DNA from 3 places in the Streptomyces sp. NPDC047886 genome. Region 3 is predicted to be linked to each of the others. Evidence: riboswitches for the same ligand, from Rfam matches in the RefSeq annotation. Region 3 holds a riboswitch; each other region holds the start of a gene.
What was found. Region 3 has a riboswitch for cobalamin ahead of cobN (cobaltochelatase subunit CobN). Riboswitches for the same ligand answer to the same signal wherever they lie in the genome.

Region 1: it holds a riboswitch for cobalamin, as region 3 does, so the genes downstream of both, ACGF5U_RS16770 (energy-coupling factor ABC transporter permease) here and cobN (cobaltochelatase subunit CobN) in region 3, are expected to answer to the same signal.
Region 2: it holds a riboswitch for cobalamin, as region 3 does, so the genes downstream of both, ACGF5U_RS02750 (prenyltransferase/squalene oxidase repeat-containing protein) here and cobN (cobaltochelatase subunit CobN) in region 3, are expected to answer to the same signal.

The regions. Positions count from the first base shown of each region.
Region 1 is NZ_JBIDCF010000004.1:393,836-403,271, reverse strand. It holds gene dhaK (dihydroxyacetone kinase subunit DhaK) at 1-934, shown strand, start outside; gene dhaL (dihydroxyacetone kinase subunit DhaL) at 940-1,539, shown strand; gene ACGF5U_RS16775 (PTS-dependent dihydroxyacetone kinase phosphotransferase subunit DhaM) at 1,536-1,955, shown strand; cobalamin riboswitch at 1,961-2,195, shown strand; gene ACGF5U_RS16770 (energy-coupling factor ABC transporter permease) at 2,225-2,917, shown strand; gene ACGF5U_RS16765 (energy-coupling factor ABC transporter substrate-binding protein) at 2,914-3,279, shown strand; gene cbiQ (cobalt ECF transporter T component CbiQ) at 3,285-4,031, shown strand; gene ACGF5U_RS16755 (energy-coupling factor ABC transporter ATP-binding protein) at 4,031-4,876, shown strand; gene ACGF5U_RS16750 (MBL fold metallo-hydrolase) at 4,980-5,840, opposite strand; gene ACGF5U_RS16745 (FAD-dependent oxidoreductase) at 6,064-8,079, shown strand; gene ACGF5U_RS16740 (hypothetical protein) at 8,642-8,983, opposite strand; gene ACGF5U_RS16735 (PadR family transcriptional regulator) at 9,325-9,436, shown strand, end outside.
Region 2 is NZ_JBIDCF010000001.1:615,386-624,821, forward strand. It holds gene ACGF5U_RS02735 (ferredoxin) at 350-583, opposite strand; gene ACGF5U_RS02740 (aldehyde dehydrogenase) at 583-2,055, opposite strand; gene ACGF5U_RS02745 (MBL fold metallo-hydrolase) at 2,198-3,289, shown strand; cobalamin riboswitch at 3,339-3,468, shown strand; gene ACGF5U_RS02750 (prenyltransferase/squalene oxidase repeat-containing protein) at 3,576-4,880, shown strand; gene ACGF5U_RS02755 (SCO2322 family protein) at 4,877-5,647, shown strand; gene ACGF5U_RS02760 (energy-coupling factor transporter transmembrane component T) at 5,644-6,762, shown strand; gene ACGF5U_RS02765 (ABC transporter ATP-binding protein) at 6,759-8,735, shown strand; gene ACGF5U_RS02770 (ECF transporter S component) at 8,732-9,436, shown strand, end outside.
Region 3 is NZ_JBIDCF010000003.1:332,287-341,722, forward strand. It holds gene cobN (cobaltochelatase subunit CobN) at 190-3,801, opposite strand; cobalamin riboswitch at 3,840-3,969, opposite strand; gene ACGF5U_RS13105 (cobalamin biosynthesis protein CobG) at 4,099-5,412, shown strand; gene ACGF5U_RS13110 (precorrin-8X methylmutase) at 5,484-6,125, shown strand; gene ACGF5U_RS13115 (precorrin-2 C(20)-methyltransferase) at 6,122-7,636, shown strand; gene ACGF5U_RS13120 (hypothetical protein) at 7,724-8,404, opposite strand; gene ACGF5U_RS13125 (GNAT family N-acetyltransferase) at 8,641-9,174, shown strand; gene ACGF5U_RS13130 (aminotransferase class IV family protein) at 9,187-9,436, shown strand, end outside.

The DNA of each region.
Region 1 (9,436 bases), on a different contig from region 3:
GGCCGCGCACCCCGAGCTGACCGTCGACGTGGACAACCGGGTGGTCGTCCGGCGGGACGCGCCGGTCGCCGGGAAGGTGGCGCTGGTCTCCGGCGGCGGGTCCGGGCACGAGCCGCTGCACGCCGGGTTCGTCGGGCCCGGGATGCTGTCGGCGGCCTGTCCCGGTGAGGTGTTCACCTCACCCGTGCCCGATCAGATGGTGCGGGCGGCCGCCGCGGTGGACAGCGGTGAGGGAGTGCTCTTCATCGTGAAGAACTACACGGGTGACGTCCTGAACTTCGACATGGCCGCCGAGCTCGCCGAGGACGAGGGCGTGCAGGTCGCCAAGGTGCTGGTGGACGACGACGTGGCGGTGTCCGGCAGTCTGTACACGGCCGGGCGGCGGGGTACCGGCGCCACCCTGTTCGTGGAGAAGATCGCGGGCGCGGCCGCCGACGAGGGCGCTCCCCTGGCGCGGGTCGAGGCGATCGCCCGTCAGGTCGTCGCCGGTTCGCGGAGTTTCGGCGTCGCCCTCGGCGCGTGCACGACGCCCGCGAAGGGCAGCCCGACCTTCGACCTGCCGCCCGGCGAACTGGAACTCGGGGTCGGCATCCACGGCGAGCCGGGGCGGGAGCGGCGCCCGATGATGACGGCTCGGGAGATCGCCGACTTCGCGGTGGACGCCGTACTGGCCGACCTCGACCCGCAGGGGCCGGTACTGGTCCTGGTCAACGGCATGGGGGCGACCCCGCTGCTGGAGCTGTACGGGTTCAACGCCGAGGTGCAGCGGGTGCTGGGAGAGCGGGGTGTGGCGGTGGCCAGGACGCTCGTCGGGAACTACGTCACGTCGCTGGACATGGCGGGCTGTTCGGTGACCCTGTGCCAGGTGGACGAGGAGACGCTTCGGTTGTGGGACGCGCCGGTGCGGACGCCCGCGCTGCGGTGGGGGCGGTGACGGCCGTGCTGGACGCGGAACTCTGCCGGCGCTGGATGGCCGCCATGGCGGCGGCCGTGGACCGCGAGGCCGACCGGCTGACGGAGCTGGACGCCGCCATCGGCGACGCTGACCACGGCGCGAACCTGCGGCGCGGGTTCGCGGCGGTGGCGGCCGCCCTGGAGAAGGAGCCGCAGGACACGCCGGGCGCCGTGCTGACGCTGGCGGGACGGCAGTTGATCTCCACCGTGGGCGGGGCGTCGGGGCCGCTGTACGGGACGCTGCTGCGCCGGGCGGGCAAGGCGCTCGGTGACGCGCCGTCGGCGACCAGGGCCGAGCTGGCGGCGGCGCTCGGCGCGGGCGTGGCGGCGGTGGCGCAGCTCGGCGGGGCGACGGCCGGGGACAAGACGATGCTGGACGCGCTGGAGCCGGCCGTCACGGCGCTCGGGGACGTGTCGTTCGCGGCGGCCGCGCGGGCGGCCGGCGAGGGTGCCGTGGCGACCGTACCGATGCGGGCCCGCAAGGGCAGGGCGAGTTATCTCGGTGAGCGGTCCGTCGGGCATCAGGACCCGGGGGCGACGTCGTCGGCGCTGCTGCTCGCCGCGCTCGCGGAGGTGGCGGCATGACGTCCGTCGGAGCGGGCGCGCCGGTGGGTGTCGTCCTCGTCTCGCACAGCGCCGAGGTCGCCGCGTCGGTCGCCGCACTGGCCCGGGGTCTCGCCGGGGGCGGGACGACCGCGCCCGTGGCGGCCGCGGGCGGTGACGTGGACGGCGGGCTCGGCACCAGCGCCGAGCTGATCGCGCGGGCGGCGCGGGCGGTGGACGGCGGCGCGGGCGTGGCGGTCCTGGTGGACCTGGGCAGCGCCGTGCTGACGGTGAAGGCGCTGCTGGCGGAGGGCGACGATCTGCCCGCCGCGACCCGGCTGGTGGACGCGCCGTTCGTGGAGGGGGCGGTGGCGGCGGTGGTGACGGCGTCGGCCGGCGGCGACCTGGACGCGGTGGAGGCCGCGGCGTCGGAGGCGTACCGCTATCGCAAGGAATGAGCAGGTGCGGTTGTGATGTAGCTGGTCATGCCACTAATGTCACAGGGCCTTGGTGTACGGGAAACCGGTGTGGAACCGGTGCGGCCCTCGCCACTGTGATCGGGAAGTCCGGCTCCATCCCCCCGGGAGGCTCTGGGGGAAGCCACTGGACCTCCGGGGGAGACCTCGGTGTCCGGGAAGGCGGAGACCGGGCGGTACGACCCGTCAGCCAGGAGACCGGCCAGGGCGCGTTGTCCATCCACGAGGTGCTGGAGAGGGTCTCCTAACCCATGCATATAGCCGAGGGGTACCTGCCCCCCTTGCACGCGGCCGCCTGGAGCGTCGCGGCCGCTCCCTTCGTCGTCCACGGTGTCCGGGCCCTGACGCGGGAGGTCAGGGCCAATCCGGAGTCGACGCTGCTGCTGGGCGCGTCCGGCGCCTTCACGTTCGTCCTGTCCGCGCTGAAGATCCCGTCGGTGACGGGCAGTTGCTCGCATCCGACCGGTACGGGTCTGGGCGCGATCCTGTTCCGGCCGCCGATCATGGCGGTGCTCGGCACGATCACGCTGCTGTTCCAGGCGCTGCTGCTGGCGCACGGGGGGCTGACGACACTCGGCGCGAACGCGTTCTCCATGGCGATCGTGGGGCCGTGGGCCGGGTACGGGGTCTACCGGCTGGCGCGGCGGTCGGGTCTGTCCCTGATGCCGGCGGTGTTCCTGGGCGCGTTCGTCGCCGACCTGTCCACGTACTGCGTCACGAGCGCGCAGCTGGCGCTGGCCTTTCCCGACCCGAGCAGCGGCTTCGTCGGCGCGCTCGGCAAGTTCGGCGGCATCTTCGCGGTGACCCAGCTGCCGCTCGCGGTCAGCGAGGGCCTGCTCACCGTGCTGGTGACGCGGCTCCTCACGCAGTCCAGCAGGGGTGAGCTCGTCCGGCTCGGGGTGCTGCCCCGGGGCGGCGCCGAGAAGGAGGCCCAGGTCCGATGAGCCGTAACGCCAGGATCAACACGCTGCTGTTGCTGATCGTCGCGGCGCTCGCCGTGCTCCCGCTGGCCCTGGGGCTCGGCGACGGCAAGGAGGAGCCGTTCACGGGCGCCGACGCGCAGGCGGAGGCGGCGATCACCGAGAACGCGCCGGACTACGAACCGTGGTTCACGCCGCTGTACGAACCCCCGTCGGGCGAGGTGGAGTCGGCGCTGTTCTCGCTCCAGGCCGCGCTGGGCGCGGGCGTGCTGGCCTACTACTTCGGGCTGCGCCGGGGCCGTCGGCAGGGCGAGGCGCGGGCCCGCGCCGAGGCGGCGGAGCGCACCGCGGCCGAGGCCGCCGACCGGCCCGTGGCGGAGGAGTAGGCCGGGTGCTGCCCATCGACGTGGCGGCGCACAGCAGTCGCTGGCGCCGCCGCCACCCGTGCGAGAAGGCCGTGCTCGGCCTGGGGCTGACGCTGTGCGCGGTGGCGCTGCCGCCGTGGCCGGGCGCCGTCCTGGTGGCGGTGGCGGCCGTCGCGGTCCTGCTCGGGCCGGCCGGGGTGGCGCCCCGGCGGCTGTGGCGGGCGTGGCGCATCCCGCTCGGGTTCTGTGTGACGGGCGCGATCCCGCTGCTGTTCCAGGTGGGCGGCCCCGGCGGGTTCGTCGCCCTGGCCCCGGACGGCGCCGCGCACGCCGGGCGGTTGCTGCTGCGGACCTCGGCGGCGTCGCTGGGGGTGCTGCTGTTCGCGTTCACGACGCCGGTGTCGGACCTGCTGCCCCGGCTCGTACGGGCCGGGGTGCCGGCGCCGGTGGTGGACGTCGCGCTCGTCATGTACCGGATCAGCTTCCTGCTGCTGGACGCCGTCGTCCGGATCCGGCAGGCGCAGGCGGCGCGGCTGGGGCTGGCCGGCCGGGCGGCGGCGTGGCGGTCGCTCGCGGGCCTCGGCGCGACGGCGTTCGTCCGCGCCTTCGACCGGGCGGCGCGGCTGCAGACCGGTCTGGCGGGGCGCGGCTACGACGGGACGCTGCGGGTGCTGGTGCCGGAGGCCCGGGTGGACCGCCGGTTCCTGGCCGCGACGGCGGCGCTGCTGGCGGGTGTCGTCGCCGGCACCCTCGTACTCGAAAGGTTGCTGTGATGAGCGGGTCCGCCGTGGTCGAGCTGGTGGGGGCGGCGTACGCCTACGAGGACGGGCCGGCCGTGCTGAGCGGGGTCGACTTCGCCGTGCCGGAAGGGCGCTCGCTGGCGCTGCTGGGCCGCAACGGCGGCGGCAAGACGACGCTGCTGCGGCTGCTGAGCGGCGGGCTGCGGTGCGCGAGCGGCGCGCTGCGGCTGGACGGCGAGGACGTGGCGTACGACAGGAAGGGGCTGACCCGGCTGCGGACGACGGTGCAGCTGGTGGTGCAGGACCCGGACGACCAGCTGTTCGCCGCGTCCGTCGGGCAGGACGTGTCGTTCGGGCCGATGAATCTGGGGCTGCCCGAGGCGGAGGTCCGGGCGCGGGTCAGGGAGGCCCTGGAGGCGCTGGACATCGCGGCGCTGGAGGACCGGCCGACGCATCTGCTGTCGTACGGGCAGCGCAAGCGGGCGGCGATCGCGGGGGCCGTGGCGATGCGGCCGCGCGTGCTGATCCTGGACGAGCCGACGGCGGGACTGGACCCGCACGGGCAGGAACGGCTGCTGGAGGCCCTGGACCGGCTGCGCGGTTCCGGGACGACGGTGCTGATGGCCACGCACGACGTCGACCTGGCGCTGCGGTGGGCGGACGACGCGGCGGTGCTGACGCCCGGCGGGCTGCGCACCGGTCCGGTGGCGGAGCTGCTCGGGGACGGGGAGCTGCTGGACGCCGCGCGGCTGCGCCGCCCGTGGGCCATGGCGGTGGCGCGGCTCCTGCGGGGGCGCGGGCTGCTCGGCGCGGACGAGGCGGGGCCGCGCACCCCGGAGGAGCTGGACGCCTGGACGGCGGCGGTCGCCGGCGGCTGAGCGCGGGCGCCGGGGCGGGCTCGGGCGGGCGCCGAGGCGGGCGCCGGAGGGGGCTCGGGCCGGCGGGGGGGCGTTCGGGTCCCGGTGGGGGCTCGGCTCCGGCTCAGGTGGGGGTGCCCGGTGCGATCGGCTCCTCGGTGGTGCCGGCGGGCGCGGCGGGCGCCGCGCCGGGTTCGAAGCCGGCGAGTATCCGCTCCAGCGCCCGCTGGTCGGGCCCGACGAACGGATCGGTGTCGGGGGCGGCGCTGATGGTGTCGAGCATCCGCGAGCCGAGGCCGACGGCCGGCGGCAGATGCGTGGAGAGCACGATCTCCGGGTCCATGTCCCGCAGCGGCCGGACCGTGGCGAGGAACTTGCCGACGTCCACGTTGTGCACCCACGGGCTGTCGATGGCGGCCCACATGAGCTGTCCGGCGCGGAGCTGCTCGGCGACGAGCCCGGCCGCCTCGCCGCCGTCGGCGAGGTCGGCGCTGGGCATGGGGGAGCCGAAGCAGTCGGAGCTGAAGAGGGTGCGCGACCGGTCGTCGTAGAACCCGACCGTCGCCGGGCTGTCGAACAGCGGCGGGCGGAAGGCGGCGAGCGTGCGGTCGCCGACGTCGAGGGTCTGCCCTGGGTTGACCAGGACGACCCGGTCCAGCGGCAGTGGCCGTTCGGTGGACATGATCCCGGCGCCGAGGAACGTGGTCACGACACGTGCGTCGGGAGCGGCCTCCAGGAGCGCGAACAGGCCGCCGGTGTGGTCCCGGTCGGGGTGGGTCAGCCAGATCCACCGCACATCGGCGGGGTCGACGGCCGAGCCGAGCGTCTCCAGGAAGTCCCGGTCGGGGAGGCTGAGACCGGTGTCCACGACGACGGGCTGTTCGGCGTGCAGCACGAACGCGTTGACGGGCAGGAACCCGATGCCCGGGACCTCCAGGCAGTCTCCGAGAACAGTGGTGTCGCGGCCGGCCTTCTGATTGGTCATGGCGGAACTCCGATGGGCCCCCGGGGTTGCGCGTCGCGGCCGCGGACGGGAGGCGGCCGCGTACGCCGCTCTCCCCTCTTTCCCATGGTGCGGCCCCGTGGGGCGTGGCGCAGCTCACGGAGGCGTAGCGCAGCTCACGCCGGGACCTTTATGCAACTTGTTGCACAACGGGGGTGGGGTCGTCTACAACTGGGGCGACGACACTGCGCGAGGAGGCGCCGCCATGACCCCGTACCCGCATCTGCTCAGCCCGCTGGACCTCGGGTTCACCACCCTGCCCAACCGGGTGCTGATGGGGTCCATGCACATCGGCCTGGAGGAGGCGGAGAACGGCTTCGCGCGCATGGCCGCCTTCTACGCGGCCCGGGCCCGGGGCGGCGTCGGCCTCATCGTGACCGGCGGCATCGCGCCGAACGAGGCGGGCCGGCCGTACGACGGCGGTGCCAAGCTCACCACCGAGGAGGAGGCGGCGAAGCACCGGGTCGTGACCGACGCCGTCCATGAGGCGGGCGGGCGGATCGCGATGCAGATCCTGCACTTCGGCCGGTACGCCTACCACCCGCAGCTGGTCGCGCCGAGCGCGATCCAGGCGCCCATCAGCCCGTTCGTGCCGAACGCCCTCACCGACGCCGAGGTCGAGCAGACGATCGAGGACTACGTACGGGCGGCGGAGCTGGCGAAGTCGGCCGGGTACGACGGCGTCGAGATCATGGGCTCCGAGGGCTACCTGATCAACGAGTTCATCGCCGCCGCGACCAACCACCGGGACGACCGGTGGGGCGGCTCGTACGAGAACCGGGTCCGCTTCCCGCTGGAGATCGTGCGCCGGACCCGGGAGCGGCTCGGCGAGGACTTCATCCTGATCTACCGGCTGTCCATGCTGGACCTGGTGCCGGGCGGCTCGTCGCTGGACGAGGTGGTCTCCCTCGCCAAGGAGATCGAGGCGGCCGGGGCCACGATCATCAACACCGGCATCGGCTGGCACGAGGCCCGTATCCCGACCATCGCGACCTCCGTGCCGCGCGCCGCGTACACCTGGGTGACGAAGAGGCTGATGGGCGCGGTGTCCGTGCCGCTGGTCACCAGCAACCGGATCAACACCCCCGAGGTCGCGGAGCAGGTCCTCGCGGACGGCCGCGCCGACATGGTGTCCATGGCGCGCCCGTTCCTCGCCGACCCCGACTTCGTCGCCAAGGCGAGCGAGGGCCGGCCGGAGACGATCAACACCTGCATCGGCTGCAACCAGGCCTGCCTGGACCACACCTTCAGCGGCAAGATCACCTCCTGCCTGGTGAACCCGCGCGCCTGCCACGAGACCGAGCTCGTCCTCTCCCCCACCCGGCGGCGCAAGCGCGTCGCGGTCGTCGGCGCCGGTCCCGCCGGGCTCGCCTGCGCGGTGTCGGCGGCCGAACGCGGCCACGACGTCACCCTGTTCGACGCGGCCGGCGAGATCGGCGGCCAGCTGAACGTGGCCAAGCGGGTGCCCGGTAAGGAGGAGTTCGAGGAGACGCTGCGCTACTTCCGCACCCAGCTGGAGCTGCGCGGGGTCGAGGTACGGCTGAACACGCGCGTCTCGGCGGACATGCTGGGCGGCTACGACGAGGTGGTCGTCGCGACCGGTGTCACCCCCCGCACCCCGGCCATCGAGGGCGTCGACCACCGCAGCGTGGTCGGCTACCTGGACGTGCTGCGCGGCGGCGCGCCGGTCGGCGAGCGGGTCGCCGTCCTGGGCGCGGGCGGCATCGGCTTCGACGTCGCCGAGTTCCTCACGGACGGCGGCGAGGGCGCGAGCCGGGACCCGGAGACGTACTTCCGCCAGTGGGGCGTCGACACCTCGTACGGGGAGCGCGGCGGGCTGGGCGCCCCGGAGCGGCCGAGGCCGCCGCGGCAGGTGACCCTGCTCCAGCGCAAGACGTCCAAGGTCGGCGCCGGCCTGGGCAAGACGACCGGCTGGATCCACCGCACCGAGCTGAAGCACCGGGGCGTGGCGATGGTCGCCGGGGCGTCGTACGACCGGATCGACGACGAGGGCCTGCACATCACCGTCGACGGCGAGGCCCGTACGGTGCCGGTCGACACGGTCGTGCTGTGCACGGGCCAGGAGCCGCGCCGCGACCTGTACGAGGAGCTGACGGCGGCCGGGGTGGCGGCGCATCTGATCGGCGGCGCGGACGTGGCCGCGGAACTGGACGCGAAGCGCGCCATCGACCAGGGCACACGGCTCGCCGCGACCCTCTGAGGCATGCCCGGCATGCCCGGGGCCCCGGGCATGCCGGGCTCGTACGGCTCGGGGCTCGGCGCCCCCAGCCGGGCGCGGCCGGCGTCGTCGCGCCCCGCCGCCCGGCGTGGAGCACCGTGAACGCCCCGGCGACCAGGGCGGCACCGGCCCCGGTGAGCAGCCGTCCCTCCCGCTCCTGGTCGCCGCCCGAGGCCACGTCCTGCCCGCCGTGGGCGGCCCCGCGCCGGGCCTCGGCCAGCAGCTCCACCTCCCAGCCGGGATCCGATGCGGCGGCCCGCGCCGCCGCGAGACGCCCGTCCGCCCGCGCCCGGGTCTCCTGGGCACGGGCGAGTACGACGGATGGCAGCGCCCCCGGCAGCACTCCGGCGACCGGCAGGGCCGTTCCGGCGACCCCCAGGGTCCTACGACTCACCCTCGCCCCTCTCCATAGCGTCCGCGTCCTCTGCGGACGCCCTCGTCCTCCGCAGGCGTCCACATCTCCCGAAGACGTCCGCGTTCTCCGCAGGCGCCCGCGCCCGCCGCGACGTCCGCGCCTTCCCAGGCGTCCGTGGCGGCGGTCAGGTCATTCGCCCGAGCCGCCGCCGTCGCCGCCCAGCCCGCCGTCCCCGCCGCCGAGCCGGCCACCGCCGCTCGTCCGGCGCGGGGGATCCCAGCGGAAGACGCCGTCGTCTCCACGGGAGCCGGTGCGGCCGGTCCAGCCGGCGGTCCACAGCCCGGCGACCACCGTCACGGCGAAGGCCGCGCCGGCCAGCCCGCCGCCCGCCGCGCAGCGGGGGCCGATCTCGATGAGGAAGACCCCGGACAGGAAGGCCGCGCCGAAGCCGACGGCCGCGCAGGTCACCCACAGGACGACCCGCCGGCTCGCCGTGGCGTCCGGCCACGGATCGGCCGCCTCACGCCGCATCACCGCGCCGCGGATGTTCGCGGCGGCCCCGACCGCCAGCCCCCACCGACGAGCGCGACGATCACCAGCGGATCAGACAGACACGCGAGCACGCTTCAACCCTCTGTCTCGGCCGGCGGGACGCCGACGGGAACGGACGGGACAAGGGGTCCCAGGCTAGGGCGTCGCGGGCCGGCCGGCATCGGTAGAAATACGCAGCCGTTCACGGAGGAACGCGCCAGGCGTCCCGCACGACCCACGGGTTCCGGCCACGCCGCCCTCGCGGACCGCACCGCCACGGCCGGAACCGCGCCCCACAGCCGCGGGCAACGGTCCCGGCGGGCGGCTCCTAGGATGCGGGCATGTCTCTCCCCCACGCGATCCTCACCGCTCTGCTGGAGAAGCCGTCATCGGGTCTGGAGCTGACCCGGCGCTTCGACCGGTCGATCGGCTACTTCTGGTCGGCGACGCATC
Region 2 (9,436 bases), on a different contig from region 3:
TGGGGCAGCTCGTGCGATGCGGGGCGTTCGTGCGCCGTGCGGCGGTCCGCGCGACTCGGGGCAGCCCGTATGACCTCGGGCGGCCCGCGCCCCTGGGCGCGCATGCCGACGACCTACGAGGCGGGTTCCCTTCGCCGGTATTGTCCGGATCAGGTGTCTGGGGGTCGCCTTCCAGGCGTACGGCCTCTCGGCCCCACGTCCTTCCGGCCTCTCAGCCCGACCGTCGACGTCGGCACCAGCGGATGCCGACTGCTACATCGGCGTCTCGCCAGAGTCGGCTACTCCGGTCGAACTCCCTCACTCGTCTCGTAGGCCTATAAACAGGATAAATCGCACCGGTGGTCGTGCGCTAGTCCTCCGACGGGAAAATCGGCTCCCCGCTGCCCAGCAGTTTCAGGGCGATGGCCTCCACGGGGCAGCTCTCGGCGGCGGTGAGGATCTCCTCGGCCGCGTCGGTCTCCGCCTCGACGGGGTGGGCCTGGCGGCCCGCGTCGAGGCGGAAGGCGCCCGGGGCGTGGTGGAGGCACTGGGCGGAGCCGACGCACACCGTGCGGTCGACCTCCACGTGCCAGCGGTCGCCCATCACTCGGCTCCGTGGCCCGCCGGGAGGTGGATCATCTTGTGCTCCAGGTACTCGGCGTACCCCTCGGGGCCGAACTCGCGGCCGAGGCCGGAGTTCTTGTAGCCGCCGAACGGGCCCAGCATGTCCAGGCTGAAGGTGTCGACGTTGAAGGTGCCGGTGCGCACGCGCCGGGCGAAGTCGATCCCGCGCGCGACGCCCGCCTCGGTGCCGGCCGTCCAGACACTGCCGCTCAGGCCGTAGTCGGAGTCGTTCGCGATACGCAGGGCCTCGTCCTCGTCGCCGTACGGGATGAGGCAGACGACCGGGCCGAAGATCTCCTCGCGGGCGATCCGCATCCCGTTGTGCACCTCGCCGAAGAGCGTCGGCTCCACGTACCAGCCGGTGGACCGCCCGGCGGGGCGGCCGCCGCCGGTGAGGACCTTGGCGCCCTCCTTCTGGCCGATGCCGATGTAGTCGAGGGAGCGCTGCCGCTGGCGCCGGGCGACGAGCGGGCCGACCTGGGTCGCCGGGTCGAGCGGGTCGCCGACCACCAGGGCTCCGGCCGCCGCCGCGAACGCGTCGGCGAACTCCTCGTACCGGGCGCGCGGCGCGAGGATCCGGGTCTGCGCCACGCACGCCTGGCCGTTGTTCATCCACGCGGCCGGGACGATCCCGGCGACCGCCGCTTCGCGGTCCGCGTCCGGCAGGATCACCGCCGCCGACTTGCCGCCCAGCTCCAGGGTGACCCGGGTGAGGTTGCGGGAGGCGACCTCCATGACGCGGCGGCCCGCCGCGACCGACCCGGTGAAGGAGACCTTGTCGACGCCGGGGTGCCCGACCAGGTACTCGCTGACCTCCCGGTCGGCGGGCAGGATCGACAGCACGCCCTCCGGCAGGCCCGCCTCCTCGGCGATCGCGGCCAGGATGTACGCGTCGAGCGGCGTCTCGGGCGACGGCTTGAGGATCGCGGTGCAGCCCGCGAGCAGGGCGGGACCGAGCTTCGCGGCGGCGGTGAACTGCGGCACGTTCCACGGCACGACGGCCGCGACGACACCGACCGGCTCCCGGCGCACCAGGATCGGCCCGAGGACACCGGACCGCCGTTCCTCGTGCGGGAAGTCCCGGGCGACGGTGATCGCCGCGTCCCACACCATCATCGCGCCCAGCGCCTGCGCGAGGACGCTCCAGGAGTACGGTGAGCCGTTCTGCGCGCTGACCGACCGGGCGATCTCCTCGTGCCGCACGGCGACGGCGTCCTTGACGCGGGTGACGACGGCGATCCGCTCCTCCAGCGGCATCCTGGGCCAGGGCCCCTCGTCGAAGGCGCGGCGCGCGGCCGCGACCGCCCGGTCCACATCCGCTTCGGAGGCGTGCGGGACCCGGCCGATGACCTCCTCCGTGTGCGGCGAGACCACCTCGATGACGGCCTCGCCCAGAGGGGCGGTCCACCTGCCGCCGATGAACAGTTCCCCGTGTTCGACCAGCTCGGTCATCGTCGACCACCCGTCTTCCGGCACGTCTTCTGATACTGCGTCAGTTCTGCGAGTCTGTTTCTGACGCTGTTTCAGAACTGATACCAGTTCTCGTTATAGTGGGCAATGGCCGACCGTACGGCGGTGGCGACGAGGGGGTCTCATGGCGCGGGTGACCGAGCACGGCGGAGGCGTCTGGAGCATCGCGGTCCCCATCCCGGACAACCCCCTCGGCCACACCCTCGTCCACGTCCTCGACACCGATCGCGGGCCGGTCCTGATCGACACCGGCTGGGACGACCCCGGCTCCCGGGACGTCCTGGCCGCCGGGCTCACCGCGCTCGGCACCTCCGTCGCGGACGTCCACGGCGTCGTCATCACCCACCACCACCCCGACCACCACGGCCTGTCCGGCCAGGTACGGGAGGCGTCCGGCGCGTGGATCGCCATGCACCCCGCCGACACCGCCGTCGTACGCCGCACCCGGTCGGCACCGCCCGGCACCTGGCTCGCCTACCTGGCCGCCAAGCTGACCGCCGCCGGCGCCCCCGCACACCACACCGCGCCGCTGCTGGCGGCCGGCGCGGACGCCGCCACCCTGCCCGGCCTGCGCCCCGCCCTGCCCGACCGGGACATCGTCCCCGGCGAGCGGCTCGACCTCGCGGGCCGCAGACTCCGTGCCGTATGGACACCCGGCCACACCCCCGGCCATGTGTGCCTGCACCTGGAGGAGGAGCACCCGGCCATGCTGCCCGGCCACGGGCGGCTCTTCTCCGGGGACCATCTCCTGCCCGGCATCTCCCCGCACATCGGTCTGTACGAGGACCCCGACGACACCACCGCCACCGACCCCCTCGGGGACTACCTCGACTCGCTGGAGCGGATCGGGCGCCTCGGGGCCGCCGAGGTGCTCCCCGCGCACCAGCACGCCTTCACCGGCGCCGCCGCCCGCGTACGGGAGCTGCTCGCCCACCACGAGGCCCGGCTCACCGCCCTGCTCGGCCTGCTCTCCGCCCCCCGCACACCCTGGCAGCTCGCCGAGCGCATGGAGTGGAACCGGCCGTGGGCCCGGATCCCGTACGGCTCGCGGAACATCGCCGTCGCGGAGGCCGAGGCCCACATCCGGCACCTGGTCGAGCGCGGCCGCGCCGAGCCGGTGCCGGGCAGCGACCCGGTCGCGTACCTGGCGCGCGGGGACACCGGGCGGGCGGCCGGACGGACCGCGGGGGGTGGCCTGGAGACAGCCGGGGGGTAGTGCCGACCGGGTGCCGAGTGCGGGCCGGGCGTCCCGCACCGGCCGGAGTACGGGCCGGTAGAGTGTGCGAGTCGTCCATGCCCGTACGGGGGGAAGCCGGTGCAAATCCGGCGCTGACCCGCAACCGTGACCCACCTCAGGTGGCGAGCCGGAATGCCCCGTACGGGCGCGTGACCGGCTCGTGTCACCGGGGGCCACCCGGTGGCCGGCACCGTCGAGGAATACGGAGCCGGAGCCCGGTGCCCTCGCGTGCCCGGCCCCCGGCCCCACAGGAGGGCCACCCGTCATGACCACCGCTCGCCGCGGCCCCGCGGCGCTCGCCGCGGCCACCGCCGTACTGCTCACCGGGGGCGCGGCCGTCGCCCCCGCTGCCCACGCCGCACCGACGCCGAGCCCCGCGCCCGTCGTCGTCCCCTCCGGCCTCTACGGCACGAAGGACCCCACGTACGACGGTGTGTGGCGGCAGTCGCTGGCCTTCGTGGCGCAGAAGCTCACCCAGGTGAAGCCCGCCCAGAAGTCCGTGGACTGGCTGCTCGGGCAGCAGTGCGCGAGCGGCGGCTTCCCCTCCTACCGCCCCGACCCGGCCAAGCCCTGCGACGCGACGACCCCGCTCGACACGAACGCGACCGCCGTCGCCGTCCAGGCACTCGCCGGGCTCGACAAGCCGGAGACGGCGGACGGCGAGACCGACCCCGTCACCAAGGCCATGCGCGCGGCCACCTCCTGGCTGAAGAACGCCCAGAACAAGGACGGCGGCTGGAGCTACAACCCGGGCGGCCCCAGTGACGCCAACTCCACGTCCCTCGTCACCGGCGCCCTGTCCGTGGTGGGCGTCAAGCCCGGCGACATGCGCTCGGCGAGCGGCAAGAACCCCTACGACGCGCTCCTCACGTTCGCGCTGCCGTGCGACGCCAAGGCGGGCCCCGGCGCCTTCGCCTACCAGCCCGCCCAGGACGGCACGCTCGTCGCCAACGACGACGCCACCGCCGCCGCCGTGCTCGCCGGTCTCGGCAAGCGCGTCCCCGCCAAGGGCGTGACGCCGTACCAGGCACCGACCTGCGAGGACACCGCCAAGCCGAGCGCCGAGCGGGCCGCCCGCAACGGGGCCGCGCACCTGGCGGCCGTGCTGGCCGCGAAGGGCCACCTCGACCTGCCGCCCATGCCGGGCGCCGCGTCCCCCACCGCCCCGCAGCCCGACATCGGCAACACCGCCGACGCCGTCGTGGCCGTGGCGGCGGCCGGGCACGGCGACAAGGCCGCCGGGGCCCTGAAGTGGCTCACCCGGAACTCCGCCGCCTGGGCGAAGGACGGCGGCCCCGCCGCGTACGCACAGCTGATCTTCGCCGCGCACGCGATGGAGGCCGACCCCCGCGACTTCGGCGGCGTCGACCTCGTGGCGCGCCTCAACGCGACCGGCCCCACGCCGGAGTCGACACCGGAGGCCACTCCGACCGCCGTCGAGCCGAAGAAGGACGAGGAGCGGGGCGAGGACGAGGGCATCAACGTCTGGCTGATGATCGGGATCTTCCTCGTCGCCGGCATGGGCATCGGCTTCCTGCTCAGCGGCCGCAACAAGAACCGGCAGCCGTGACCGCTGCGGTACGCGGGCGGGCCGGCGGCCCGCCGCCCGTCACGACGCGCGCCGCGCGGCCGACCGCCGTGTCCACCCGGCTGACCGCCGTGCTGGCCGGGCTCGCCGCTGTGCTGCTGCTCGCGGCGGGCCCCGCGCAGGCGGCCGGATACCGGTACTGGTCGTTCTGGCAGTCCGGGACGGACGGCACCTGGAGCTACGCCACGCAGGGCCCGGCGACCGCACGGCCGGCCGACGGCACGGTCGACGGCTACCGGTTCGCGGTGAGCGCCGACTCGGGGGACGCGGCGCGACCGCGCCAGCAGCCCTCCTTCGACGCGGTCTGCGGCACCGTGCCCGCCAAGGACGGCACCAAGCGGGTCGGGGTCGTGGTCGACTTCGGCGTCCCCGACCACGCCCCCGACGGCGAGACCCCGCCCGCCCGGCGCACCGCCTGCGCGCAGGTCCGTACCGACGCGACCAGCGCGGAGGCGCTGGCCGCCGTCGCCGCGCCGCTGCGCTACAACAACCAGGCGCTGCTGTGCGCGATCACCGGCTACCCGGAGAAGGGGTGCGGGGAGAGGGTGGCGACCGAGCCGTCCGGCGCGGCGTCCGGCCCCGCGACCACGGCGCCCTCCGCTTCCCCCGCCTCCCCCGCCGCGTCGGAGACCGGGTCGGCGGAGCGGCAGGTCGACGGCGGTCCTTCGCTGGGTGTCGTCGCCGGTCTCGCGGCCGTCGTCGCCCTCGGTGCCGCCGCCGTCGTACAGGCCCGCCGCCGTCGCCGATGAGCCGGACGACATGGCGGGCGCCCGAGGCGCACCGGGGTAACGCCGTGCACGCGGGCGCGTGGTGGCTGTGGGCCATCGGCCTGGCCACGGCGGCGTCCCGCACCACGAACCCGCTGCTGCTCGGGCTGATCGTCGGCGTCGCCGGCTACGTGGTGGCGGCACGGCGCACCGACGCGCCGTGGGCCCGCTCGTACGGGGCGTTCATCAAGCTGGGTCTCGCCGTCGTGGCCATCCGGCTGGTCTTCTCGACCCTGCTCGGTTCGCCGATCCCCGGGACGCATCCCCTGTTCACGCTGCCCGAGGTGCCGCTGCCCGACTGGGCGCAGGGCGTGCGGATCGGCGGCCGGGTCACCGCCGAGCAACTGGTGTTCGCGCTGTACGACGGGGCGAGGCTGGCGACCCTGCTGATCTGCGTGGGCGCGGCGAACGCGCTCGCGAACCCGGCGCGGCTGCTGAAGTCGCTGCCGGGCGCGCTGTACGAGATCGGGGTCGCCGTCGTCGTCGCGATGACGTTCGCCCCGAACCTGGTCGCCGACGTGGTGCGGCTGCGCACCGCGCGGCGGCTGCGCGGCCGCGCGACCGGCGGGATCGGTGCGGTGCTCCAGATCGGTCTTCCGGTCCTGGAGGGCGCGCTGGAGCGGTCGATCGCGCTGGCCGCCTCCATGGACGCGCGGGGCTACGGCCGTACGGCCGAGGTGCCGGCGGCCGTACGGCACACCACCACCGTGCTCACCCTCGGCGGGCTGCTCGGCGTCGCGGCCGGATCGTACGGGCTGCTCGCCGCGGAAGGCGCCCGGTACGGGCTGCCGTTGGCCGCCGCCGGGCTCGCCGCCGCGCTCGTCGGGCTGTGGCTGGGCGGGCGCCGCTCGCCGCGCACCCGCTACCGGCCCGACCGGTGGGGCGTGCGCACCTGGCTGGTCGCCGCGTCCGGGATCGCCGTCGCGGGCCTGATGATCTGGGCCACCGGGTACGCCACGGACGCGCTGCGGCCCGGTGTCGTACCGCTCGCCGCGCCCGAACTGCCGCTGTTGCCCGCGCTGTCCGTCCTGGTGGGCCTGGTGCCGGCGGTCGTCGCGCCGGTGCCCGTCGCCCCTGCCCCCGAGGAGTCCCGGTGATCCGGTTCGAGAACGTGTCGGTGACCTACGACGGCGCGGCCGCGCCCGCCCTGCGGGACGTGGACCTGACCGTCCCCGAGGGCGAACTCGTCCTGTTGGTCGGCCCGTCCGGGGTCGGCAAGTCGACCCTGCTGGGTGCCGTGTCGGGGCTCGTCCCGCATTTCACCGGCGGCACACTGCGCGGACGGGTCACCGTCGACGGCCGCGACACCCGCACCCACCGGCCGCGCGAGCTGGCGGACCTGGTCGGCACCGTGGGCCAGGACCCGCTGGCCCACTGCGTCACCGACACCGTCGAGGACGAACTCGCGTACGGCATGGAGTCGCTGGGCCTCGCGCCCGCCGTGATGCGCCGCCGGGTCGAGGAGACCCTCGACCTGCTGGGCCTCGCCGACCTGCGGGACCGGCCCATCGCGACGCTGTCCGGCGGCCAGCGGCAGCGGCTCGCGATCGGCTCGGTGCTCACCCCGCACCCGAAGGTGCTGGTCCTCGACGAGCCGACGTCGGCGCTGGACCCGGCGGCCGCCGAAGAGGTGCTCGCGGTGCTGCAACGGCTGGTCCACGACCTGGGGACGACGGTGCTGATGGCCGAGCACCGGCTGGAACGGGTGGTGCAGTACGCGGACCGGGTCGCCCTGCTGCGGTCACCGGGCACGCCGCTGGTCGTCGGCGCGCCCGCCGATGTGATGGCGGTCTCCCCCGTGTACCCGCCGGTGGTGGGACTGTCCCGGCTGGCCGGCTGGTCACCGCCCGCGCTCACGGTCCGCGACGCCCGCCGCCGCGCGGGCGCTCTGCGGGAGCGCCTGGCCGACGCGATGGGCGAGGCCGACCCCGGCGGGCCGGCGCGGGCTGGCGGGTCGGGCCGGGCTGGCGGGTCGGGCCGGGCTGGGGGGTCCGGCGGGGCGGTCCAGGCTGGGGGGTCCGGCGGGGCGGGCCAGGCCGGTGGGTCCGGTGAGGCGGTCCGGGCTGGTGGGTCCGGCGGGGTCGGTGGGTCGGTGGAGTCCGGCGGGGCGGTGCAGGCTGGCGGGTCGGTGGGGTCCGGCGGGGCGGTCCAGGCCGGTGGGTCCGCTGTGGCGGGGCTCGCCGCTCAGTCCCGTACGGCGTCCTCGGCGGAGGAGCGGCCGCCCTCGGCGGAGGGTCGCTCGTGGTGGCCGTTCCGGCGGCGCGCCGCCGGAACGGCTCCGTGCCCGCCCGGGGGCGCGTCCGCCCGGGGCGTCGCGGACGAGGGCGTCGTCCACGTGGACCGGCTTGCTGTGCGGCACGGCCGCGTCGAGGCGCTGCGCCGCGTCGACCTGGACGTACGCGCCGGTGAGACGGTGGCCCTCATGGGGCGCAACGGCGCCGGCAAGTCGACCCTGCTCGGGGCGCTGGTGGGCATGGTCGAGCCCGCGTCGGGCACCGTCCTCGTGGCGGGCCTGGCCCCGTACCGCACCCCTCCGCGCACCCTGATCCGGCACGTCGGTCTGGTCCCGCAGGAGCCGCGCGACCTGCTGTACGCGGACACCGTGGCCGCCGAGTGCGCGGCGGCCGACGCCGACGCGGGCGCCGCTCCCGGCGCCTGCCGGGCGCTGGTGTCCGAGCTGCTGCCCGGCGTCCCGGACGACGCGCATCCCCGCGACCTGTCCGAGGGGCAGCGGCTCGCGCTCGCGCTGGCCGTCGTCCTGACCGGGCGGCCATCGGTGCTGCTCCTCGACGAGCCGACCCGGGGCCTGGACTACGCCGCCAAGGCCCGGCTGGTGGAGGTCCTGAAGGGTCTCGCCGCGCGGGGGCACGCCATCGTCATGGCGACGCACGACGTGGAGCTGGCGGCGGACCTGGCGCACCGGGTGGTGATCCTCGCCGACGGCGAGGTCGTCGCGGACGGGCCGACACCCGAGGTGGTGGTGTCGTCGCCGGCGTTCGCGCCGCAGGTCACGAAGATCCTCGCGCCGCAGCCGTGGCTGACCGTCGCCCAGGTGGGGGCGGCGCTGTGACCGGCCACGGCACGGTGCGGCCGGTACGGCTCGGGCCCCGGTCGGTCGTCGCCCTGGTCCTGGTCAGCGCCGTCGGGGTGGTCGCGTTCGGCTGGCCGCTGCTGGCGGACGGCGCGTCGAGCCTCGCGGACCGGTCGGGGAGCGCGCCGTGGCTGTTCGCGGCGCTGCTGCCGCTGCTGGTCGGGGTGGTCGTGGCGACCATCGCCGACCAGGGCATGGACGCCAAGGCGGTGGCGATGCTGGGGGTGCTGGCCGCTGTCGGGGCGGCGCTGCGCCCGCTGGGCGCGGGTACGGCCGGTCTTGAGCCGATGTTCTTCCTGATGGTGCTGAGCGGCCGGGTGCTGGGCCCCGGGTTCGGGTTCGTGCTGGGCGCGGTCACCATGTTCGCGTCGGCCCTGCTCACGGGCGGGGTGGGGCCGTGGATGCCGTACCAGATGCTGTCGATGGCCTGGTTCACGATGGGCGCTGGACTGCTGCCCCGGAGGATCGGGGGCCGGGCCGAGCTGCTGACGCTGGCGCTGTACGGGGCGGTGGCGGCGTTCGCGTACGGCACGATCATGAACCTGCAGGGCTGGGTGCTGCTCCAGGGCATGGGCAGCGGCATCTCCTTCCAGGCCGGTGACCCGCTGCGCGAGAACCTGGTGCGGTTCGTGGCGTACTGCGCGGCGACCTCCCTGGGGTGGGACGCGGGCCGCGCGGCG
Region 3 (9,436 bases):
ACGCGGGATCGGCCGGTGCGGGAGGGCTTCCGGGACGGGGACCCGGGCCCGGACGGCCGGAGGAGGTGCGTCCGGAGCGGCACCGACCACACCCACCGGCGGAGCCACCCGGGCCGGTCGGACGCGCGATGCGGTTGCTGGTCCCCGACCGCCAGGCGCACCACGCGCCCGCCCCTCACTGGCCCGGCCTCACTCGTCGCCCTCCAAGTCGCCTTCCGTCTCCAGGAACGCCTGCTTCAGCGCTTCCAGGACCGCCGGGTCCGGCTTGGCCCACATGCCGCGCGACTCGGCCTCCAGGAGGCGTTCCGCGATGCCGTGCAGCGCCCACGGGTTGGCTTCCTGGAGGAACGCGCGGTTCTCGGGGTCCAGGACGTACGTCTCGGTGAGCTTGTCGTACATCCAGTCGGCGACGACCCCGGTCGTGGCGTCGTACCCGAAGAGGTAGTCGACGGTCGCGGCCAGTTCGAACGCGCCCTTGTAGCCGTGGCGGCGCATCGCCTCGATCCAGCGCGGGTTGACGACCCGGGCGCGGAAGACGCGGGACGTCTCTTCGACGAGGGTGCGCGTGCGCACGGTCTCGGGGCGGGTCGAGTCGCCGATGTACGCCTCGGGGGCGGTGCCCCGCAGCGCGCGCACGGTGGCGACCATGCCGCCGTGGTACTGGAAGTAGTCGTCCGAGTCGGCGATGTCGTGTTCGCGGGTGTCCGTGTTCTTCGCGGCGACGGCGATCCGCTTGTACGCGGTCTCCATCTCCTCCCGTGCCGGACGCCCGTCCAGCTCGCGCCCGTACGCGTAGCCGCCCCACACCGTGTACACCTCGGCGAGGTCGGCGTCGGTGCGCCAGTCGCGGGAGTCGATGAGCTGGAGGATGCCCGCGCCGTACGTGCCGGGCCGGGATCCGAAGATCCGGGTGGTGGCGCGGCGTTCGTCGCCGTGGGCCGCCAGGTCGGCCTGGGTGTGGGCGCGGACGTGGTTGGACTCGGCCGGCTCGTCCAGCGAGGCGGCCAGCCGCACCGCGTCGTCCAGCAGTCCGATGGTGTGCGGGAACGCGTCGCGGAAGAAGCCGGAGATGCGCAGGGTGACGTCGATGCGGGGGCGGCCCAGTTCCTCCAGCGGGATGGGCTCGAGGCCGTTGACGCGCCGCGACGCGTCGTCCCACACCGGGCGGATGCCGAGCAGGGCCAGCGCCTCGGCGACGTCGTCGCCGCTGGTGCGCATCGCGCTGGTGCCCCACAGGGACAGGCCGACCGACGTGGGCCACTCGCCGTTGTCCGCCTTGTACCGCTCGAGGAGCGAGTCGGCCAGCGCCTGGCCGGTCTCCCACGCGAGGCGGGAGGGCACGGCCTTGGGGTCGACGGAGTAGAAGTTGCGGCCGGTCGGCAGGACGTTGACCAGGCCGCGCAGGGGCGAGCCGGACGGGCCGGCCGGGACGAACCCGCCGTTGAGCGCGTGCACGGCGTGGTGCAGCTCGTCGGTGGTCGCGGCGAGGCGCGGTACGACCTGGCGGGCGGCGAAGTCGAGGATGTCGGCGACGGCCGGGCCGTACCCCTCCGCGACGGAGGAGACGGCGGCCGGGTCCCATTCCGCGGCCTCCATCGCCTCGACCAGCGCCCGCGCCGCGGCCTCGGCCTCGTCGGCCGTGGTGCGGGTGGCGGCGGACTCGTCGAGGCCGAGGGCCTCGCGGAGTCCGGGCAGGGCCTGCGTGCCGCCCCAGATCTGCCGGGCGCGCAGGATGGAGAGGACCAGGTTGATCCGCTCGGGGCCGGTCGGCGCCCCGCCGAGTACATGCAGACCGTCCCTGATCTGGGCGTCCTTGACCTCGCACAGCCAGCCGTCGACGTGCAGCAGGAAGTCGTCGAAGCCGTCGTCGTCGGGGCGGTCCTCCAGACCGAGGTCGTGGTCGAGCTTGGCGGCCTGGATGAGGGTCCAGATCTGCGCGCGGATCGCGGGCAGCTTCGCCGGGTCCATGGAGGAGATCGCCGCGTACTCGTCGAGGAGCTGTTCCAGGCGGGCGATGTCGCCGTACGACTCGGCGCGCGCCATCGGCGGCACCAGGTGGTCGACGAGCGTGGCGTGCACGCGCCGCTTGGCCTGGGTGCCCTCGCCGGGGTCGTTGACGAGGAACGGGTAGACGAGCGGCAGGTCGCCGAGCGCGGCGTCCGGGCCGCACGCGGCGGACAGACCGGCGTTCTTGCCGGGCAGCCACTCCAGGTTGCCGTGCTTGCCGAGGTGGACCATGGCGTCGGCGCCGAACCCGCCGTCCTCCGCGCGGGCGGCGATCCAGCGGTAGGCGGCCAGGTAGTGGTGGGACGGCGGCAGGTCCGGGTCGTGGTAGATCGCGATCGGGTTCTCGCCGAAGCCGCGCGGCGGCTGGATGAGGATCAGCAGGTTCCCGCGGCGCAGCGCCGCGAGCACGATGTCGCCTTCCGGGTCGCCTTCGGCGGTGCGGGACCGGTCGAGGAACATCTCGCCGGGCGCGGGCCCCCAGTGCTCCTCGACGTGTGCGCGGAGCTCCGCCGGGAGCGTGGCGTACCAGCGCTTGTAGTCGGCGGCGGGGATGCGGACGGGGTTGCGGGCGAGCTGTTCCTCGGTGAGCCAGTCCTGGTCGTGGCCGCCGACCTCGATGAGGGCGCGGATCAGCTCGTCGCCGTCGCCCGACACGAGACCCGGGATGTCCTCCACGGGCCCGAAGTCGTAGCCCTCCTCGCGGAGCCGCCGCAGCAGCGCCACGGCGGACGCGGGCGTGTCGAGGCCGACCGCGTTGCCGATGCGGGAGTGCTTGGTCGGGTACGCGGAGAGGACCAGGGCGAGGCGCTTGTCCGCGTTGGGGATGTGGCGGAGCCGGGCGTGGCGTACGGCGATCCCGGCGACGCGCGCGGCGCGTTCGGCGTCGGCGACGTAGGCGGGCAGCCCGTCCTCGTCGATCTCCTTGAAGGAGAACGGGACGGTGATGAGGCGGCCGTCGAACTCGGGGACGGCGACCTGGCTGGCCGCGTCGAGCGGGGACAGGCCCTCGTCGTTCTCCTCCCAGGCGCTGCGCGGCCCGGTCAGGCACAGGGCCTGCAGGACGGGCACGTCGAGCCGGGCGAGCGCGCCGGCGTCCCAGGCGTCCTCGTCGCCGCCGGCCTGGGCTGCGGCGGGCTTGGTGCCGCCGGCCGCGAGGACGGTGGTGACGATCGCGTCGGCGCCGCGCAGCCGGTCGAGGAGTTCGGGTTCGGGGGCGCGCAGGGATGCCACGTACAGGGGGAGGGCCCGGCCGCCCGCGTCCTCGACGGCGTCGCAGAGGGCGCCGACGAACGCGGTGTTGCCGCTCATGTGGTGGGCGCGGTAGTAGAGCACGGCGACGGTGGGGCCGTCGGTGTTCCTCGGCTCGCGCTCCAGCGGACCCCAGGTGGGGGCGGCGGCGGGCGGCTCGAAGCCGTGGCCGGTCAACAGGACCGTGTCGGACAGGAATCGGGCGAGCTGGGCCAGATTGTCCGGTCCGCCGTGCGCGAGGTAGGCGTGCGCCTCGGTGGCGACGCCGATGGGGACGGTGGAGGCCGCCATCAGCTGGGCGTCGGGGGCCTGTTCGCCGGTGAGCACGACGACGGGCCGGTCCTGCGCCAGCAGCAGGTCGAGGCCCTCCTCCCAGGCCCGCAGTCCGCCGAGGAGGCGTACGACGACGAGGTCGACGCCGTCGAGGAGGGTGGGCAGCTCGTCCGGGGAGAGCCGGGAGGGGTTGGCGAACCGGTAGGCGACGGGGCCGTCGGCCGCGCGGGCGCTCAGCAGGTCGGTGTCGGAGTGCGACAGGAGCAGGATCATGCGCGTGCCTGGCCTTCCTCGGGGTGTCCGCGCCCCGGGTGGTCGTGAGGACGGCGGGAGTTCCTGGCTCACCGGGCCGTGGGGTCCGGTTCACAGTGGCGGGACCGCGCCGGATTCTCACCGGGCTTCCTCCCTAGGGTCCTGGGACCCTGTGCCGTCTGCATAGTAGAGGCTGCGCGTATGCTCGCCGCCATGCCGCCCACACCGACAACACCCCCGGACGGGGGCGAATCCCGCATACCGGACGCCGTACGGACCCCAGCACAGGCTCCAGCACAGGCCCCCGCACAGGCCCCTGTGCGGACCTCCACGCGGGCACCGGAGCGGGCCGCCGGGCAGGACCACGTCCGGGGCCAAGTCCGGGACCAAGTCCGGGGCCAAGTCCGGGGCCTCGTCCGGGACCGAGTCCGGGGCCAAGTCCGGGAACGGGGTGACGCCTGCCCCGGCGCACTGCGGCTGCACAGCGCGGACGACGGCGGACTGGCCCGGCTCCGCCTGCCCACCGGCGTACTGACGGGACGTCAACTCTCCGTGCTGGCCGACGCGGCCGACCGGCTCGGCGACGGCGGCCTCGGCATCACCTCGCGCGGCAACATCGACCTGCGCGGGCTGCCCGACGACTGCGGCACCGCCCTCGCCGAACTCCTCGACGAGGCCGGTCTCCTGCCGTCGGCGGCACACGAGCGGATCCGGAACATGGTCGTCTCGCCGCTCGCCGGAATCGACGGACGGGCGTACGGGGACGCGCACGTGTGGGCGCGCGAGCTGGACGCGCTGCTGTGCGCCGAGGCGTGGACGACGGCGCTGTCAGGGCGCTTCCTGTTCGCCGTGGACGACGGGCGCGGTGACGTGGCCGGCCTGGGCGGCGATGTGACGTTGCTCGCAGAGCCGGACGGCCGCGCTCTGGTACGGATCGGGGGCGCGGACCGGGCCCGGTCGTGGCGGGTGTCCGGGGCCGACGCCCCGAGGGCCGCGCTCGCCGCCGCCGAGGCGTTCCTCGCGGCCGCCCGGGAGGCCGGAAACGGCGCCTGGCGGATGGCGGAGCTGCCGGCGGGGCAGTCCATCGAGGTGAACGTGACGGAGTACCTGGAGCGCGCGGGCGTGGCGGCCGAGGCCACCGCGCCGGGCACGCTTCCCGTGGGCGCCCCGCCCGAGCCCGGCGTCATCGCCGACCGGGCCGTGTCGGTCGTCGCGCCCCTGGGGCGGGTCACCACCGCCCAGGCGCGGGCGCTGCTGCCCGCGCCGGACGACGAGGTGCGGGTGACGCCCTGGCGCGGCTTCGTCCTGCCCGGGTTCGCGGACCGGGCGGCGGCCGGGGCACGGCTGGCCGAACTGGACGAGGCGGGTTTCCTCACCCGTACCGGCTCGCCGTGGCTCGGGGTCAGCGCCTGTACGGGGCGGCCGGGCTGCGGCAAGGCCCTGGCCGACGTACGGGAGGACGCGCGCCCGCTGGAGCACGGGCTGCCCGTCCACTGGTCGGGCTGCGCCCGCCGCTGCGGCCATCCGCAGGGCGACTGGGTGGACGTCCTGGCCACCGCCGACGGCACGTACGACATCACGGTACGCACCACCGGCAGCACTGGAAGCACCGGAAGCACCGCCACCGCATGACACACCCCCACTCCCACACAGGCACAGCCCACGCCACAGCCACAGCCACATGGGCAGGCACAGGCACAGAGATGAGCGGAAGCAGAGTGTTCGACTACGAGAAGGACGGCGCGGAGATCTACCGCCGCTCCTTTGCCACGATCCGCGCCGAGGCGGATCTCGCGGGACTGCCCGCCGACGTCAGCCAGGTCGCCGTGCGGATGATCCACGCGTGCGGCATGGTCGACCTGGTCCGCGACCTCGCCTACACCCCGCGGGTGGTGTCCCGTGCCCGCGCGGCGCTGCGGGCCGGTGCCCCGATCCTGTGCGACGCGCAGATGGTGGCGAGCGGTGTCACGCGCAAGCGGCTGCCCGCCGACAACGACGTGATCTGCACCCTGTCGGACCCGTCGGTCCCGGGTCTCGCGGCCGAGCTGGGCACGACCCGCAGCGCCGCCGCCCTGGAGCTGTGGCGGGACCGGCTGGAGGGCTCGGTCGTCGCCATCGGCAACGCGCCCACCGCGCTCTTCCATCTGCTGGAGATGATCGCCAAGGGCGCGCCCCGCCCGGCCGCCGTCCTCGGCATCCCAGTGGGCTTCATCGGCGCGGCCGAGTCGAAGGACGCCCTGGCGGACTCGGAGCTCAAGCTGGACCACATCGTCGTACGGGGCAGGCGCGGCGGCAGCGCGATGGCCGCCGCGGCGATCAACGCGATAGCGAGCGAGGCGGAATGAGCACGCGGGTTTCACGTGAAACAGCGGCCGGCAAGCTGTACGGCGTGGGGCTCGGCCCCGGCGACCCGTCGCTGATGACGGTCCGCGCGGTGGAGGTCATCGCGCAGGCGGACGTCGTGGCGTACCACTGCGCCCGGCACGGCCGTTCCATCGCGCGCTCCATCGCGGCGAAGCACATCCGTGACGACCACGTCGAAGAGCGCCTGATGTACCCGCTGACCGTGGAGACCACGGACCACCCGGGCGGGTACCGGGGCGCGCTGAACGACTTCTACGAGGAGGCGTCGGCGCGGCTGGCCGCGCACCTGGACGCGGGCCGGACGGTCGCGGTGCTCGCCGAGGGCGACCCGCTGTTCTACGGCTCGTACCAGCACATGCACAAGCGACTGGCCCACCGTTACGACACGGAGGTCGTCCCGGGCGTCACCTCGGTCAGCGCGGCGGCGGCGACGATCGGCAAGCCCCTGGTGGAGGCCGAGGAGATCCTGACGATCATCCCCGGCACGCTGCCCGAGGAGGAGCTGACGGCCCGTCTCGCGGCCACCGACTCGGCGGTGGTGATGAAGCTGGGCCGTACGTTCCCGACGGTGCGCCGCGCCCTGGACCGTACGGGCCGGCTGGCGGACGCGCACTACGTCGAGCGGGCCACCATGGAAGGCCAGCGCACGGCGCCGCTGTCGGGCGTGGACCCGGAATCGGTGCCGTACTTCTCGGTCGCGGTGCTCCCGTCCCGCATCGACACGCCGGTCGAGCCGTCCGGGCGGGGCGAGGTCCTGGTGGTCGGCACGGGTCCGGCGGGCGCGCGCTGGCTCACACCCGAGACACGGGGCGCGCTGGCGTCGGCGACGGACCTGGTCGGCTACACCACCTACCTCGACCGGGTGCCGGTGCGCCCGGGGCAGGAGCGGCACGGCTCCGACAACAAGGTGGAGTCGGAGCGGGCGGAGTTCGCGCTGGACCTGGCGCGGCGCGGGCGGCGCGTGGCGGTGGTGTCGGGCGGCGACCCGGGTGTCTTCGCCATGGCGACGGCGGTGCTGGAGGTCGCGTCGCAGGAGGAGTACGCGGACGTCCCGGTCCGCGTCCTCCCCGGGGTCACCGCGGCGAACGCGGCGGCGGCGAAGGCGGGTGCGCCGCTGGGCCACGACTACGCCACCATCTCCCTGTCGGACCGGCTCAAGCCGTGGGAGGTCATCGCGGAACGCCTCCGCGCGGCGGCGGCCGCCGATCTGGTGCTGGCGCTCTACAACCCCGGTTCACGCAGCCGTACGTGGCAGGTCGCCAAGGCGCGGGAACTGCTCCTGGAGCACCGGGCGCCCGGGACGCCGGTGGTCGTGGCGAGGGACGTGGGCGGCGCGGAGGAGTCGGTCCGGGTGATCACCCTGGCGGAGCTGGACCCGGCGGAGATCGACATGCGGACCCTGCTGCTGATCGGCTCGTCCCAGACACGGGCGGTGCGGCGGGGCGACGGCGGCACGGTGGCCTGGACGCCCCGCCGCTACCCGGAGGGCTGAGCGATGGTCCGGGGGCGGCACCGCACGGGCGGTGCCGCCACGGGGAGTGCCGCCACGGTGGGTGCCGCCCCCTTCCCCTCCCGGAACCTAGGCTCCGGAACGCAGGAAGGCCCTTCCCTGGCCGGACGCGGATCCGCACGACCGCTTCTCGGCGGCCGTCATCGCGCGGGTCTTCACGACCACGGCGTTGCTCTTCCCGTCCGTACCGTTCTTCGCGGGACCGGTGACGGTGTCGCCGAAGAACCAGTAGTAGTGCCCCCACTTGGGGCTGTCGTAGTGGGTCTGCCAGGTTCCGGTGACCCGCTGCATCACCTGGGCGCGGGAGATCCAGCCCACCTCCCCCGGCCGCACCGTCATGGTCAGCGAGCTGCTCTCCGAGTGGCTGCTCGACCAGCTGCGGCTGTAGTTCGCCGTCACGCTGAGGTCGATCAGACCCGCTATCTTGCCGCCCGCCGTGACGGACACCCCGAGGGAGTCCGTGGCGCCGACGGTGTCGTCCCAGCTCATCGTCTGCGTCACGGCCGACGAGCTGCAGTTGAACAGCGAGTCGGACACCTGCCGGAACTCGCCGAGATACGCCTCGCCGAGCTTCGGCGAGTTGAAGGTGCACTTGCCGAGGCCCGAGGCGCAGTCCGCCGTGAGCTCCTGGCGCGTCGGCTGCTCCGCCGCGGCCGCGGGCGACGCGGCCACCCCGAGGAGTCCACAGGCGGCCGCCGCCACCAGGGCCGCGGCACGCCGGGAGCGGCGCGGGCTCGTCTTCGTCGTCATTCGGTACCTCTCACACTGCGCTGGGGGGGTCGGTGTCCTGGAGCGTCCTGGGCGAACACCGTGCACACCGTGAACACCATGAACACCGTGAACACGTGAACACCGCGAGCACCTGAACACCGCCTGATGCGCGGGTGATTGTGCCGTGCACTCGCGGGGCCACCCCCGAGAACGGGCCACGGAGGCCGAATCAATTCGGTCGTCCCATCCCTCGCGGGCTCTCTAAGGTGCCGCGCATGACTCCTCCCTCCGCACCTGCCGTGTCGCGCCTCCGCCTGGAGAAGGTCACTCCCGACAACGTGCTGGCGGCCTGCCGCCTCACCGTCCGCCCCGAGCAGGAACGGTTCGTGGCCCCGGTGGCCAGGTCGCTGGCGGAGGCTTACGCGCAACCCGACGTCGCCTGGCCGAGGCTGGTCTTCGACGGTGAGCGGCTGGTCGGCTTCGTGATGGCCTTCTTCGACGTACGGTTCCACCCCGACGACCCGGACGACCGGCCCCGCTCGGGGCTGTGGCGGCTGGCCGTGGCGGCCGGCGAGCAGGGCCGGGGGTACGGCCGCTTCGCGGTGGGGGCGGTGTGCGAGGAGGTCCGGCGGCGCGGCGGCTCACGCGTGACGGTGAGCTGGGTGCCGGGCGAACACGGCCCCGAGCCGTTCTACCGCGCCCTCGGCTTCCGCCCCACGGGAGAGATGGACGAGGACGAGGTCGTAGCGGAGCTGGAGCTGAACCCGCAGCCGGGGCTGGATCTGGAGCCGGAGCCGCCGCGCCCCTGACACACTGGCGGCGTGACGCACGTGACGGAACTGAACGGCCGTCCGGCCACCCCGGAGGAGCTGAGGGCCCTCGCCCTCACGAACTACGGCCACTTCACCACCCTGCGCGTGGAGGACGGCCGGGTACGCGGCCTGGACCTGCACCTCCGGCGCCTGGCCCAGGACTGCGCGACGGTGTTCGGCGTACCCCTGGACACGGACCTGACCCGTACCCGCATCCGCCGGGCCGTGGGGGGACGCCCAGGACCGGTCATGGCCCGCG